One region of the Streptomonospora wellingtoniae genome, then DNA from elsewhere that is predicted to be linked to it. Evidence: riboswitches for the same ligand, from Rfam matches in the RefSeq annotation. Region 1 holds a riboswitch; the other holds the start of a gene.
The links. A riboswitch is a leader RNA that binds a small molecule or an ion and turns the genes downstream of it on or off. The one in region 1 is predicted to bind cobalamin.

Region 1 (7,665 bases):
CACCACTCGATGCCGCGCTGCCCCTTCTGACCGGCGTCCATGGGGTGCTTGACCTTGGTCATCTCGGTGACGAGGTCGGCCGCCTCCCGCAGCCGGGGGTCGGCGTCGCGGCCGGTGACGACCACGTGCTGGTGGCCGCCGCGCTGCGCCAGGGTCTCGACCACGTCGTCCACGTCGACCCATCCCCACTTCATCGGGTAGGTGAACTCGTCGAGCACGTAGAGCCCGTAGGTCTCGGCGGCCAGGTCGCGCTTGATCTGGGCCCATCCCTCCGCGGCGTCAGCGGCGTGGTCCTCCTCGGTGCCGCGCCGCTGGATCCACGACCAGCCCTCGCCCATCTTGTTCCAGTCGACCCGGCCGCCTTCGCCCGACTCACCGAGGACACGCAGCGCGCGCTCCTCGCCGATGCGCCACTTGGCCGACTTGACGAACTGGAACACGCCGATGTCCCAGCCCTGCGACCAGCCGCGGGTGGCGAGCCCGAACGCGGCGGTCGACTTCCCCTTGCCGGGCCCGGTGTGCACGATGAGCAGCGGACGGTTGCGGCGCTGGCGCGTGGTCAGTCCGTCTTCGGGCACGTAAGCGGGTTTGCCCTGCGGCATGTCGGTCTCTTCTCCTCGGTTCTCGGGCTTCTTCTCGCGTTCTGCGGTGCGCCGGGTGTTGGTGCCGGGTGCCCCGGGCGTCGGCGGGAACGCGGCTGCGGACGGCCGGCCGCCCTCCGGTGCACTGCCTCGGGCGCCCTTCGCGCGCCGCGCGCCCGCCCGGCCGCCCTCAGGCGGCGCGGCGGGTGGACCGCACCAGGCCGCTCAGCGCGTCGGCGCCCAACTCCTCCAGGCGCACCGACTCTCCGCCCATCTCGGCGGCCAGCCGCTCGGCCAGGCCCAGGCGCACCGGCCCCGACTCGCAGTCGACGACGATGCCGTGCACTCCTCGGGCGCCGATCCGCGCGCCGGCGCGCAACGCCTCGTCGAGACCGCCGCGGGTGGCGCGCCCGTCGGTCACCACCACGAGCAGCGCCCGGCGGCCGGCGTCGCGCAGCCGCTCCACGCGCAGCACCTCGGCCGAGCGCGCCAGCCCCGCCGCGAGGGGAGTGCGGCCACCGGTGCGCAGCTCGCCCAGCCTGCGCGCACCCGCCTCCACGGACGAGGTCGGCGGCAGCTCCACCTGGGCGCCGGTGCCGCGGAAGGTGACCAGGCCGACCTTGTCGCGGCGCTGGTAGGCGTCCAGCAGCAGGCTCAGCACGGCGCCCTTGACGGCGCGCATCCGCTGCCGGGCGGCCATGGAACCGCTGGCGTCCACGCAGAACAGCACGAGATTGCCTTCGCGGCCTTCGCGCACGGTCTCGCGCAGGTCGCCGGGGCGCACGACCAGGCCCGGGCCGGTGCGGCCGCGGGCGCGCTGGTAAGGAGCCGCCGCGCGCAGGGTCGCGGTCAGGTGCAGGCCGCGCACCCCCGAGCGGGGCACGCGCGCCCCCGACGTGCGGCCGAAGGGCGTCTCGGCCCGGGAGCGGCGGCCGGGCGCGCCCTCGCCGACGCCGTCGAGGCTGAACAGGCGCGGCCGGTAGGTCTCGCCGGCCTCCGCCTGCGGTCCCCGGCCCGGGTCCTGCGGACGAGGCGGGGACTGCTCGTCGCCGGGGTCGTCTTCGGCGCCGCCGGAGCCCGCCGGCCGGGGGGCGGAGGGGGAGGGCCCGGCTTCGCCGCCGGGCGCCTCGCCGGAGTCGGGGCCGGAGTCCTGCCGGCCCGGGGCCTCGTCCTCGCCCGACGGTTCGGAGGAATCCTCCGCCGATGAATCGGAGTCCGGGGCCCGTGCCTCGGTGCCACCGCCTCCGCCGCCCGTCGCGTCGGAGGGGCCGCCGGACTCACCCGGGTCTTTTGGGTCCGCATCACCCGCCTGGTCCAGCGCCTCCTGCAGCCGGTCCTCGTCCAAGTCGGGGGCGTCGAAGGGGTCGCGCCTGCGCCGGTGCGGCAGCGCCAGGCGGGCGGCGTCGCGCACGTCCTCGGGGGTCACCTCGTTGTGGTCGCGCCAGGCGGCCAGCGCCATGGCGGCACGCGCGGTGACGATGTCGGCGCGCAGGCCGTCGACGTCGAAGGCCGCGCAGACCGCCGTCACCTGCCGCAGCGCGGCGTCGGTGAGCACGACTCCCGGCAGCCGCTTGCGGGCGGCCAGGATACGGCCCGCGAGCTCGGCCTCGTCCCGGGCATAGCCTGCGGCGAAGCCCTCGGGGTCGGCCTCGAACGCGAGCCTGCGGCGTACCACGTCCGCGCGCAGCTGCGGGTCGCGGGTGGCGGCGACCTCCACGGTCAGGCCGAAGCGGTCGAGCAGCTGCGGCCGCAGTTCCCCTTCTTCGGGGTTCATCGTGCCCACGAGGAGGAAGTGCGCGGCGTGGCGCACCGAGACGCCTTCGCGCTCGACGTGTGAGGTGCCCATGGCTGCGGCGTCCAGCAGCAGGTCGACGAGGTGGTCGTGCAGCAGGTTGACCTCGTCCACGTAGAGGACGCCGCGGTGCGCCTCGGCGAGCAGGCCGGGCTCGAAGGCTTTGACGCCTTCGGTCAGCGCCCGCTCGATGTCCAGCGAGCCCACCAGCCGGTCCTCGCTGGCGCCCACCGGAAGTTCGACGAGGCGGGCGGGACGCTCACCGGGCACCTCGGAGTCGGCGTGCGGGCCGTCGGGGCACTGGGGGTCGGGGGCGGCGGGGTCGCAGCCGAAGCGGCAGCCCTGCACGACGTCGAGGTCGGGCAGCAGCGCCGCGAGGGCGCGCACCACGGTCGACTTGGCGGTGCCTTTCTCACCGCGGACCAAGACGCCGCCCACGTCCGGGGACACGGCGTTGATCAGCAGCGCGAGCTTCAGGTCGTCCATGCCGACGACCGCGCTGAAGGGGTAGCGAGCAGGAGCGCTCACGCAGGCCAGTCCTTCCTCGGGAGTCCACGCCCATAGGGGTCTTGCCCGGTGCCGCGCAGTCTCCTGACTTCCAGATCACCGCTCGCCCGCCGCCTTCCCACCGGAGGGGGTTCCGGCAGTGGCGCTCGTTGCGGGGCCGCTCCCTGGTCACAGTGGCGGGACCGTCCCGGATTCACACCGGGTTCCTGCGCGCCGCGGCGCGGCCGGGACGCTCCCGGCCGGGTACGCCCGGCGTCGGCACCGCCAACAAGAGTCTCACACCGCCCCCGTCCGGCCTCCATCGCCTCCGCCGCCGCTCAGCGCAGCGGGTCTCGGCGAGATCCGCCCGCCCGAGGGGCGGCGCTCCGGCGACGATCACCCTTGCGGCGGCGCCCCGATCGGGATGGGATGGTCGCACCCGGACACCAGCGCCCGCCCGGCCCGGCCTGCGGGGCGGCACCAGACCACCCGGAGGGCCCCACCGCGATGCGCGACGACGAGACCGCCGACATCACCAGCCGACCGGCCCGCGAGCTCGCGCGGATGCTGCGCGCACGCGAGGTCTCCGCCCGGGAGGTGGTGGCCGCGCACCTGGAACGCGTCGAGGCGCTGAATCCGGCCGTCAACGCCGTGGTGACCCTGTGCGGCGAGCGCGCCATGGACGAGGCGCGCGCCGCCGACGAACTGCTGGCCGCGGGCGGCGAACCCCCGCCGCTGCACGGCCTGCCGGTGGCGCACAAGGACACCCACGAGGCCGCGGGCGTTCGCACCACCTTCGGCTCGCCGGTTTTCGCCGATCACGTGCCCGACCGCGACGAGCTGGTGGTGGCGCGCATGCGCGCGGCCGGGGCGATCACCATCGGCAAGACCAACGCCCCCGAGTTCGCCGCCGGGTCGCACACCTTCAACCCCGTGTTCGGGCTGACCCGCAACCCCTACGACACCGCGCGTTCGGCGGGCGGCAGCAGCGGCGGCGCGGCCGCGGCGCTCGCGGCGGGCATGCACGTGCTGGCCGACGGCTCGGACATGGGCGGGTCGCTGCGCAACCCCGCCTCGTTCAACAACGTGGTGGGGCTGCGGCCGTCGCCGGGTCGGGTGCCGCAGCACCCCGCACCGCTGGGCTGGTCGCAGTTGTCGGTGCAGGGCCCCATGGCCCGGGAGGTCGACGACGCCGCGCTGCTGCTGTCGGTGATCGCCGGCCCCGACCCGCGCAGTCCCGTCGCCCTCGACGAACCGGGATCGGCGCTGGCACCGCCGCTGGAGGCCGGCTTGCGCGGGCTGCGCCTGGCGTGGTCGCCGGACCTCGGCGGATCGGCGCCCTGCGAGCGGGCGGTGGCACAGGCGCTGGCGCCCGCGCTGGAGGCCTTCTCCGGCTTGGGCTGCGAGATCGCCGAGGACGCCCCCGACCTCTCCGGCGCCGACGACGTCTTCCGCACGCTGCGGGCCTGGCAGTTCGAGGCGACGCTGGGGCCGCTGCTGGACCGCGAGCGCTCGCGGATCAAGCCCAGCCTGGCCTGGAACATCGACGAGGGCCGCAAGCTCTCGGGCGCCGACGTGGCGCGCGCCGAGCTGGAGCGCACCCGCATCTACCACCGGGTGCGCGGGTTCTTCGAGCGCTACGACGCACTGCTACTGCCGGTGAGCCAGGTGACGCCCTTCGACGCGGACCTGGAGTACCCGACCGACATCGACGGCGCCGAGCAGCGGACCTACCTCGACTGGATGCGCTCCTGCTACCACATCACCGTCACCGGATGCCCGGCACTGGCCGTGCCCGGCGGGTTCACGCCGGGCGGGCTGCCGGTGGGCCTGCAGATCGTCGGGCCTCACCGGGCCGACCGGCGCGTGCTGGAGATCGGCCGCGCCTTCGAGCGCGCCACCGGCCACGGCCGACGCCGACCGCACCTGTAGGCCGGGAGGCCGCGTCAACCGCCGCCGGATGCGGCCAGGCGCGGGCTCAGTCCCAGACGCGCGCCAGCAGCCACCGGTCCGTGGCGGAGTCGTGCCGCAGCTCGTAGACGCCCAGGGCGCCGGAGGAGCCGGCTTCGACCCGCCAGTGGACGCGCTGGGGCAGATGCTCCTGCACCTCGGGCGACCAGTCGGCGCGCAGGGTGACCCAGTGGTCGACGATGTGGCGGACGTTGTAGACCCGGTGCTCCCATACGAAGCGCACCGGCCGCCCCTCGTGCTCGGTGACCGCGACCGGCACACCGTAGACGTGACCCACTGGCGACACTCCCCTCTAACGGCGGCGCCCTCGATCGGGCGGCCTCGGCCTGCGGGGAAGGACAGGCGAATTCGAACGTATGTACTAAGACTAGCCGATCCTGCACGCCCTCGGAACCACGACGCGCCGCGCCCTGTCTAAGATCAGGAACACTTGCCCCAACTCGGCGAAGTCGCGCGATCTCCGCCCCGACACGCCCTGTCCGGGGCATCTGTACGCTGAGACCCCCGAATCGCCTGCCGGCCTAAGGAATGCAGCACTGTGACGGACAACGGGCACGAGCGCGCCAAACCCCTCCGCACCGGCGACCCCCACCAGCTCGGCGACTACCGGATCGAGGGCAGGCTGGGGCGCGGCGGCATGGGCACCGTCTACCTCGCCCGCGACACCGCCGAACGGCTGGTGGCCGTCAAACTGATCCACCCCGACCTCACCGACGCCCCGGACTTCCGCCGCCGCTTCGCGCGCGAGGTCGAGTCCGCCCGCAAGGTTGCGCGGTTCTCCACCGCCGGTGTGCTCGACGCCCGCCTGGACGGCGACCCCCTGTTCATCGTCTCCGAGTACGTGCCCGGCCCCAACCTCGCCCAGGCCGTCAGCGCCGACGGCCCCATGAACGGCGGCACGCTGGAGAGCCTGGCCCTGGGCGTCGCGGCGGCGCTGACCGCCATCCACCGCGCCGGCGTCATCCACCGCGACCTCAAGCCGGGCAACGTACTGCTGTCGGCAGTGGGGCCCAAGGTCATCGACTTCGGCATCGCCCGCGCGATGGACGACGAGAGCGCGGTCACCCGTTCCAGCCAGCTGATGGGCACGCCGTCCTACCTGGCTCCCGAGCTGATCGCCGGCGGCCGGATCACGCCCGCATCCGACATCTTCTCGTGGGGCTGCCTGGTGGCCTACGCCGGTATCGGCAAGGCCCCCTTCGACGCCCAGACGGTGCCGGCCGTGCTGCACCTGATCAGCTCCGGCGAGGCCGACCTGGAGGGGCTCGACCCGCGCCTGTGCGACCTGGTCCGCAGCGCGTTGGACAAGGACCCCGGCAACCGCCCCACCGCCCAGCATCTGCTGAGCATGCTCGTGGGCCAGGACGACCCGGCCGAGGCCATCGTCGACAGCACCGTCGTCGAGTGCTGGACCCCGCCCTCCGTCGTGGGGGCCGCCGGAACGGCGGGCGCCGGGGCCGCGGCCGGATCCGCCGAGGCCCCGACCGAGCCGTCGACGCGGGCATTCGCGCCAGAGTCCCCCGCCCGACCGCCGAGCACTCAGCCCTATACCGGAACCGCGCCGCCGCCACCGGGGCGGCCCGCGTCGGGCCCCCAAACCTCCTACGGCCAGGGCGCCCCGGGACACGCGCCTCCGGGCGGCCATCCCCCGCCCGGCCCGCCGGAGCAGCCCTACGGCCACCCCTCCGGCCCGCAGCCGCCGTACGGACCGGGATCGGGCCCGCAGCAGCCCGACGCTCCCACGCGCGGCAAGGGCCGCACCGGACTGCTCATCGGCGCCATCGCGGGCGTGCTGCTGCTGGTCGCCGGCGGCGCGGTCGGCTCTGTGCTCCTGCTGGGCGGCGGACCTCCCGAGGGCACCCTGATATACCAGGACGACTTCGCGAGCAGCGCCTGGGAGTCCGACGACTACGACCCCGAGGACGAGTTCCTCGAGTACGCCTACCACGCCGAACACGGCCTGATCCTGCGCGTATCGGAGTACAACGACGACAACGGCAGTGTCGGCTCCTTCGCTCCCTACACCGGCACCTACCCCGAGGCCGTCCTGGTCGAGGCCGAGGCCGAGGCGCTGGCCGGCCCCGCCTACAGCGAGCACGGCGTCCGGTGCTTCCACCGCAGCACCGAGGACGACGAGGTGGTGACCCACTATGAGGGCCTGGTGCGGTTCGACGGCGGCAGCGCGCAGATCCGACGCGTCGGCGGCGACTCCGGAGAGGCGGCGATGGCCACCACGGACGACGTCGACGGCTTCGCCCAGCCCCCGAACAAGCTGCCCATGCGCAACGGCACCGACGGCGGCGGCGGCGAGACCGTGACCAACACGCTGGCCATGGCGTGCGAGTACGACGCGGACGCGGGAACTCTGGCGGTCGACCTGTGGGTCAACGGCGCGCACGTCCTGGAGGCGACCGACGACCAGCCGCTCGCGGGCGGAAAGCCGGGCGGAACGGGAGTCACCGTCAAGCGGCGCGGCAGCGAGACCGACACGCCGATGGCCGGGTTCCACCGCTTCGAGGTGGAGCGGCTGAATTCGGCCGGCTCCGGCGGCGACGCCTAGGTCCTGTTCAAAAAGCCCGGGTTGATCGGGGCTGCCCGGCATGTCGGGACTGCGCACAAGCGAGGTCTCCGGTAAATGGGACAACGACCAAGCAGCCCACATACACGGAGACCTCGGTGGCCAGGGTACCGATCGGAGGACGCAAAGACCTCACCGACAAGCAGTGGCGGGTCCTGCAACCGCTGCTGCCCCCGCGTCCCGGAGGCGGGAGGCCGCCGACATGGACACGGCGCCAACTGCTGGACGGCATCCGCTGGCGCACCCGCGCCGGTGTG
Region 2 (7,665 bases), on a different contig from region 1:
CGCCTCGATCGCCCCGACGATCCTGCCGAACTCCGAGTAGCACATGTGGGTGTGGATGCGGGTGCTCGCCGCCACGCCCGAGGTCGCCAGCCGGAACGACTCGACGGCCCAGGCCAGGTAGTCCGCGCGCGACTCCTCCCGCAGGGGCAGCAGCTCGCGCAGCGCGGCCTCGTCGACCTGGATGTGGCGGATGCCCCCCTTCTCCAGGTCGGCGATCTCGTCGCGCAGCGCCAGCGCCACCTGGCGGGCGGTGTCTCCCAGCGGCTGGTCGTCGCGCACGAACGACCACGCCAGCATGGTCACCGGACCGGTGAGCATGCCCTTGACCGGCCTGTCCGTGCGGGACTGGGCGTAGGTGATCCAGTCGACCGTCATCGGCTCGGGGCGCGACACGTCTCCGTAGAGGATCGGCGGGCGCACGCACCGCGACCCGTAGGACTGGACCCAGCCGTTGGCGGTGGTGGCGTAGCCGTCGAGCTGCTCGGCGAAGTACTGCACCATGTCGTTGCGCTCGGGCTCGCCGTGCACGAGCACGTCCAGGCCGATGTCCTCCTGGAGCTTGATGACGCGGTCGATCTCCGCGCGCATCAGGCGCTCGTACTCCCCGTCGCCGATGCGTCCGGCCCGGTGGTCGGCGCGGGCCCTGCGGACCTCGGGCGTCTGCGGGAAGGAGCCGATGGTGGTCGTCGCCAGCACGGGCTCCTTGCCGGCGACCGTTCGCCGCCCGTCGCCCACGCGGGTGGTCGCACCGCCCAGCGCCTCCAGCCGGGCGCGCACCCGGGAGTTGGTGAAGGACGCGGGCGCTGATCCGCGGGCGGCCTTCAGCTCAGCCGCGGCGGCCCCGTCACCCTCGGAAAGGGCGCGGCCGAGCAGCACCACCTCGTCGACCTTCTGCTTGGCGAACGCAAGCCGCTCGCGCACCGCCGGGTCCATGCCGGGCTCGGCGTCCAGGTCGATCGGCACGTGCAGCAGCGAGCAGGAGGTGCTCACCTCGACCCGGCCGGCCAGGCCCAGGACGGACCCCAGCGTCGACAGCTTCCCGGGCATGTCGGCGCGCCAGACGTTGCGCCCGTCGACGACACCCGCGACCAGGGTCTTGTCACCCAGGCCCGAGACGCGCGCCAGCTCGGCGACGCCTTCGGGGCCGCTGGCGAGGTCCAGGCCGATCTGCTCGACGCCGGTGCCCTTGAGCACCTCGAGCGCCTGCGCGCCGATCGCACCGAAGTAGGTGGAGACCAACAGCTCGGGCCGCCGGGCCTGGGCGCCCAGGCGGCCGTAGGCGTGCTCCAGGGCCGGCAGCTCGGCGCGGCCCTCGTCGCTCGCCAGGATCGGCTCGTCGAGCTGCACCGACCGGGCGCCCACGGCCGACAGCCGATCGAGCAGTTCGGAGTAGCACGCCAGCAGGTCGTCGAGCAGGTTCAGGGGCCGCCAGCCCTCGGGGGCGTCCGCGGCGGGCTTGGCCAGCATCAGGAACGTCAGCGGGCCTACGAGCACCGGCCGGGTGGGCACGCCCAGTCCCTTGGCCTGGGTGTACTCCGACAGCGGCTTGCCGCCCGCCAGGCGCGGCCGCGTCGCGGGCGACAGTTCGGGGACCAGGTAGTGGTAGTTCGTGTCGAACCACTTGGTCATCTCCATGGGCGGGAGGTCGCCGGTGCCGCGCGCCATGGCGAAATAGGCGGCGAGTTCGGACTCGCGGTCATCGGCGGCCTCGAACGCCGCCCGGAATCGCTCGGGCACCAGCCCGAACAGGACCGCGTTGTCGAGGACGTGGTCGTAGTAGGAGAACGTGTTGGACGGGATCGTGCCGATCCCGGCGTCGCGCAGCGACTCCCAGACTTCGCGGCGCAGGCGCGCGGCGACGGCGTCCAGATCGGCGGCGCCGGAGCGGCCGTCCCAGTAGGACTCGCAGGCGCGCTTCAGCTCCCGGTCGCCGCCGATGCGCGGGTATCCGTGGACGGTCGTGGGGATCATGCGGCACCGCCCGCGGACGTGTGGCCTTCTCGCATGGCTTGTTCTCTCCCTCGTCGATCAGCCGGACGATCCGCGGCCGCGGGAGAGGGGGTGCGAGCGCACAGGAGCGCCACCGCCCTGGCCCTCCCTCGGGGCGCACGGACCACCGCGGGCGTGTCAGCCCGCGGGCGGTGGCAGGTATTCGGACTCGCGGGCGCGGCACGGCCCGATCGGGCCGCTCCTCCTACCGGCCGCCGCTTCCCAGGCGCAAACGCCCAGTGCGATGGCGGCTTTCGTTCCCACTTACCGCTGCGGGGCAGTCCCGGATTCGCACCGGGTTCCCTCTTGCGACACGCACGGCTCAACGTGCGCGTACCGACCGCGGCTGCAACTATAGTCCAGGCAGTCACGACCGCCCGCGGACGCCTCCCCACACAGCGATCCCGGGCCTGCGCAGCGACCGGACGAGGCCTGGCGGCGGCCGCCCGAACCGCTCCGGCGGACGCGAGGCCGACGCGCGGGGGCAGGCGGACTTTGCCAAGCTTGTGCAGTTGTTGGCCGCATCATGACGTCTTCTGTCGACTAATTCACCTCTGCGGAGATTACCCTCGACCGATGGACCGTGTCCGAATTGATATGTCATTCGCGGAACCCGCGCGGATTCCCAGAGCGACACATTCACCGGCACCCGACTCCAGAACCGTGAAGGACGCGCACCAGTTGAAGCACCAGCCAGTCGGCTCGCATACTGGCTTCCGGCCAGGCGCCGTCACACTCCGCTCTCGAACAGCAACCGCGAGTACAGTTTCCGCCGCGGCGGCTCTGGCGCTGCTGCTGGCACTGACCGCCTGCACGGGCGGCGGGGCCGACCCTGCATCGTCGGGTGCATCGGCGTCGGCATCGCCCGGTGCCACGCCGGCCACGGGTGCAGCGGACGAGCTGACCGCCGTCGACACGGAGCACATCCCCGGTCTTGAGGAGCAGACCTCCACCGAGACCCTCGACGGTGGTGTGGAGACGCACGTGTCCTACCCGCGCGTGCCCAAGGCCGGCCCGTTCACCGAGCGGCTCGGCGAGATCACCGAGCAGGACGCGCAGGACTTCGCGAGCGCCGAACGGGGAGCGAAGTCCTACACCGTCGACTGGCAGGTGAGCGTCGCGGGCGGCAACGTCCTGGCGGTACGCCTCACCCAGCACGAGAAGGACGGCGGCGGCAAGCGGACCGGCCACTCCACTTACTGGTACAACACCGAGTCCGGCCGCACCGCCTACTCCACCGAGCTGCTGGACGGCCAGGGCAGCCTGGAGGAGCTCGACGGGCTGGTCAAGAAGCGGTTGAAGGACCGGGGCGGTGTCGACGCCTCGAAGCTGCACCCCATCGCCGAGATGTACGACTCCGTGGGCTTCAACCCCGACGGCGACCTCGTCGTGGAGTTCGACGAGGGCCAGGTCGCCCCGCCGAAGAAGGGCCGGGTCCGCGCCGTCGTACCCGGGAAGGCGGCGGCGCCGCTGCTCTCGTCGTTCGGCGAGCGGGCCCGCGACGCCGCCGTGGTGGTCACTCCCGAGTTCGAGATCACCAACGCCGCGAGCGCGCCCAAGGACAGCCCGCCTGAGGGCAGCGTCCCGGGGACCTTCGCCACGGATCCCGACGAGGTCGACTGCGACTCTCCCGACTCCAAGTGCATCGCGCTGACCTTCGACGACGGCCCGGGAGGGCGCACGCCGGAGTTGCTCGACACGCTGGCGAAGTACGACGCAAAGGCGACGTTCTTCGTCACGGGCGAGCCGGTGCGCGAGTTCCCCGACACGGTCCGCCGCGAGTACGCCGAGGGGCACGAGCTGGCCAACCACACGGTCCACCACCCCGACCTCACCTCGCTGGGCAAGGACGGGATCGGCGACGAGCTGACGACGGTCAACGGGCTCGTCCGGCGCGAGACCGGCTACAGCATGGATCTGATGCGCCCGCCTTACGGCGCCACCGACGAGGGCGTCGCCGACGTCACGACGGAGCTGGGCCAGGCGCAGATCCTGTGGAGCATCGACACCAACGACTGGCGCGACCACGATTCGGAGCTCGTCAGCGACCGCGCCGTCGAGCGCGCCCGGCCCGGATCGATCGTGCTGATGCACGACATCCACGGCACGACGGTCGACGCCGTACCCGACATGCTCAAGCGGCTGGACAAGAAGGGTTACACCATGGTCACGGTGTCGCAACTGCTCGGCGAGACCGACCCCGGAAAGAAGTACATCGACGGCCACCCGCCGAAGCCCGAACCGTCGGGCTCGGAGAGCCCGTCGAACTGACGAGAGGCGGTGGCCTGGGCGTTCGCCGGTGCGGGCGGCCGGGCGGCCGCGCAAGCGCGGCGACAGGACGCGGGGTGTCCCCGGTGCGGGGCACCCGCGTGCGCGCGTAGGCTGGTGCGCCGTGGCACTGGGACGGACCCCGCCGGGTACCCGGGTACCCGGGCAGGGACCGCCGAACCGCGCCGGCGTGTCCTCAACCGGCCTGCATAGCGGGGCTCCCCGGGGGAACGCGAAGGGTGAAGGCGGTCGTTCCCGACGATGTGAGCAGCCACCACAGCGTGCCCCGTGGACGTGAAGGGAATTCCGATGGCCGTTGCGTTGGCCCGCGACTATGCCTGGTTGCGGGAGACTCAGCCGGACCTCGCCGAAGCGTACTGCCTCTCCTACGTCCGAGGACTCGGCAAGGCCGCCGCTCTGGGGCGGCTCGGTGTGGCCGAGCGCGACATGCGCTGCCTGCCCATCGCCGAGGCCGTCGAGGCCGCACTCTGCTGCGCCGACGACCGCCCCCCGATGACCGTGCACGCGCTGGCGGTCGGCGGCTGGACGGTGATCATCGAGCCGACCGGCTGCCGGGCCACCCGGCCCGAGTGCTACCGCGCGCTCTCGGCCGAGACCGAGCTGGTGTCGGTGCGGGTGCTGATGGACCACCGCTACGAGTTCCGCTGGGTCATCGACGGCGTGCTGCAGACCTTCTTCGACGCCCGCACGCCGCGGGTGCGCCGGGGTACCCGCCCCGACTCCCTGGAGGCCCAGATGGGCGCCGTGGGCCTGGGCGGCACCGCCGCCGAGACCGAGCCCGCCGCCGCGGTGCTGGCGCTGGCCGACCGCGTGACCGGCGTGCGTATCCGCTCCTCCCACCTCGCGGGCCCTCTGCTGGGCGCCGAGCTGGACTCCGCGCTCCCCCTCACGCCCCGCTGATCCCCCTCGTCCCGACGCGGGCGGCGCCCCGGCACAAGACCCGGCGGGCGTGCCCGAGGCGGGGCGGCCCGACCCGCGCGCGGGGGCGTTCCGCACCACCGCTCCGGCCCGGCGGCGCGGCGACGCCCGAGTGCCCGAATGCGTTGTCCTCCGCAGGTCGCTGACCTGTTGTGGTCACATTCTGCAACCCTGTGCTTCGGCGGTACCGCATGTCCTACGTTTCTTGCAGGGACGCCGACGCGGTCCGGATCCGGCGCGACCCGCCGTCCGGCCCGGATGCGGCGCAGTCGGCCACGTGGAAGGAACACTCCGGCGCATGACCCCATCTCCTGCGGGCCCCGCACCGAGCGCGCCGGCGCGCGGCCGGGCCCTCGTCCTGGTGGCGGCCGCGCTCGCCGCGGCGACCGGCTGCAACGCCCTCGCGCCGCCCGTCCCCCCGCCGACCGCGTTCACGTCCTTCGCCGCCGAGAACGTGCCCGGCCTCGGCGAGCGCAGCGTCGAGGACGACTCGGGCGGCTTCGCCGTGCGGGGGTCGGTACCCGAGATCCCCGGCGCCGAACCGCTCACCGACCGCCTGGCGGCGATCGCCGACCGCGAGGCCGCGGACTTCCGGGCCGCCTACGACGAGGCGGAAAGCATGGAGGTCGACTGGGACCTGACCGCGGCCGCGGAAGGGCTGGTCGGGGTCCGCATGGTCCGCACCGAGGCCGACCACCGCGGCCGCCACGACGCCTACTCCACCTACTATTACGACGTGCGCACCGGACGCACCGCCTACTCCACCGAGCTGCTCGCCGGCGACGCCGAGCTGCGCGAGCTGAACGTCCTCGTCGCCGAGGAGCTGCAGCACGGAACCGGCGACCCCCAGCGCCTGCACCCGGGCTTCCGGCTCTACGACTCCCTCGGGTTCAACCCGGACGGAGGCCTCGTCGCGGAGTTCGACGCGGGGCGGGTCGCGCCGGTCGCCGAGGGCCGCGTCGTCGCCGTGGTCGCCGCCGACGCCGTGCGCCCGCTGCTGTCGGATCTGGGCGAGCGGGTGCTGGCCGCCACGCGGGCGGACCCCCGGGCGTTCTCCGTCGACTCCGCGCCCCAGGACCCGCCGCCGGACGAGCCGGCTCCCCCGGGGCCCGAGGTCCCCGGGGCGGTGCCGCCCCGCGAGGACCACGACTGCGGCGTCGAGACCGTGTGCGTCGCCCTGACCTTCGACGACGGACCCAGCCCGCACACCGGCGAGGTGCTGGACCTGCTCGCCCGCCGCGACGCCGCGGCGACCTTCTTCCTGTCGGGCAACGCGATCCGCAACCGGCCCGCCCTCGCGGGCCGCACGTGGGCGGCGGGCCACGCCGTCGGCAGCCACGGCGAGACCCACGAGCCGTTCACCGACCTGTCCCGATCCGAGCTGGACGACGAGCTGGACACCGTCGACGCGCTGCTGCGCCGCGAGGCCGGGGTGAAGGCGGACCTGCTGCGCCCGCCGTTCGGCGACACCGACGAGGCGGTCGGCGAGGTCGCGAAGGAGCACGGCCAGGCGCAGATCGTCTGGGACACCGACTCCGAGGACTGGACCGGAATCAGCGCCGAGGAGATCGTCACCAACGTCACCGCGGCGACGCCGCCCGGCGGCCTGGTGCTGCTGCACGACACCGAGCGGACCACTGTCGAGGCCCTGCCGGAGATCCTGGACTACTTCGAGTCGCAGGGCTGGGCCACGGTGACGGTTCCCGACCTGCTCGGCGACACCGAGGCCGGGCGACCGTACTACACCCGGGACCCGGTGGCCAACGAGGAGTGCATCCTCCTGGACGGCTGCCCGATCTGACGCTCGGTCCTACCTGCGGTGCGCCTGGCGGCGGGGGCGGTGGTGCGCCTCGCGCAAGCCGCGGACGGCCCCGCGGGCGGTCCGCGGCCGGGTGTTCAGCCGGGCAGCGCGGCCGTGTCGGAATCGGCCCCCACGGCCTCGGCCACCGACGTGTGTCCGGCCGAGCGCATCAGGCGCGCCAGACCGCGGTGCATGCGGCGCGGCCACAGCGGTCCGCCGTAGATGAGCCCGGTGTAGCCCTGGACGAGGGTCGCGCCGGCCCGGATACGCTCCCAGGCGTCCTCGGGGGTGGAGATCCCGCCGACCGAGACGAGCAGCAGCCGGTCCCCCGCGCGGGCCCGCAGCCGACGCAGCACCTCTAGTGATCGCCGGCGCAGCGGCGCGCCGGAGAGCCCGCCCGCTCCGGCGGCCGCGACCTCCTCGCCGGGACTGCGCAGGCCCGCGCGATCGATGGTGGTGTTGGTGGCGATCACGCCGTCCAGCCCCAGGTCGACGGCGAGGTCGGCGACGGCGTCGACGTCGTCGTCGGCGAGGTCCGGAGCGATCTTGACCAGCAGCGGCAGCCTGCCGAACCCGTCGCCGTCCAATGCCGCTCGGACCTCGCTCAGCAGTGGCCGGAGCCGTTCGACGGCCTGGAGGTCGCGCAGGCCGGGAGTGTTCGGCGAGCT

Region 2: it holds a riboswitch for cobalamin, as region 1 does, so the genes downstream of both, metE (5-methyltetrahydropteroyltriglutamate--homocysteine S-methyltransferase) here and RM446_RS03975 (putative cobaltochelatase) in region 1, are expected to answer to the same signal.

The regions. Positions count from the first base shown of each region.
Region 1 is NZ_JAVREK010000003.1:94,761-102,425, forward strand. It holds gene cobO (cob(I)yrinic acid a,c-diamide adenosyltransferase) at 1-602, opposite strand, end outside; gene RM446_RS03975 (putative cobaltochelatase) at 772-2,901, opposite strand; cobalamin riboswitch at 2,958-3,089, opposite strand; gene RM446_RS03980 (amidase) at 3,289-4,791, shown strand; gene RM446_RS03985 (DUF6504 family protein) at 4,838-5,107, opposite strand; gene RM446_RS03990 (serine/threonine-protein kinase) at 5,369-7,390, shown strand; gene RM446_RS03995 (IS5 family transposase) at 7,507-7,665, shown strand, end outside.
Region 2 is NZ_JAVREK010000014.1:74,724-82,388, forward strand. It holds gene metE (5-methyltetrahydropteroyltriglutamate--homocysteine S-methyltransferase) at 1-1,971, opposite strand, end outside; cobalamin riboswitch at 2,127-2,346, opposite strand; gene RM446_RS14565 (polysaccharide deacetylase family protein) at 2,671-4,260, shown strand; gene RM446_RS14570 (DUF6461 domain-containing protein) at 4,567-5,178, shown strand; gene RM446_RS14575 (polysaccharide deacetylase family protein) at 5,495-6,997, shown strand; partial or broken gene RM446_RS14580 (quinone-dependent dihydroorotate dehydrogenase) at 7,093-7,665, opposite strand, start outside.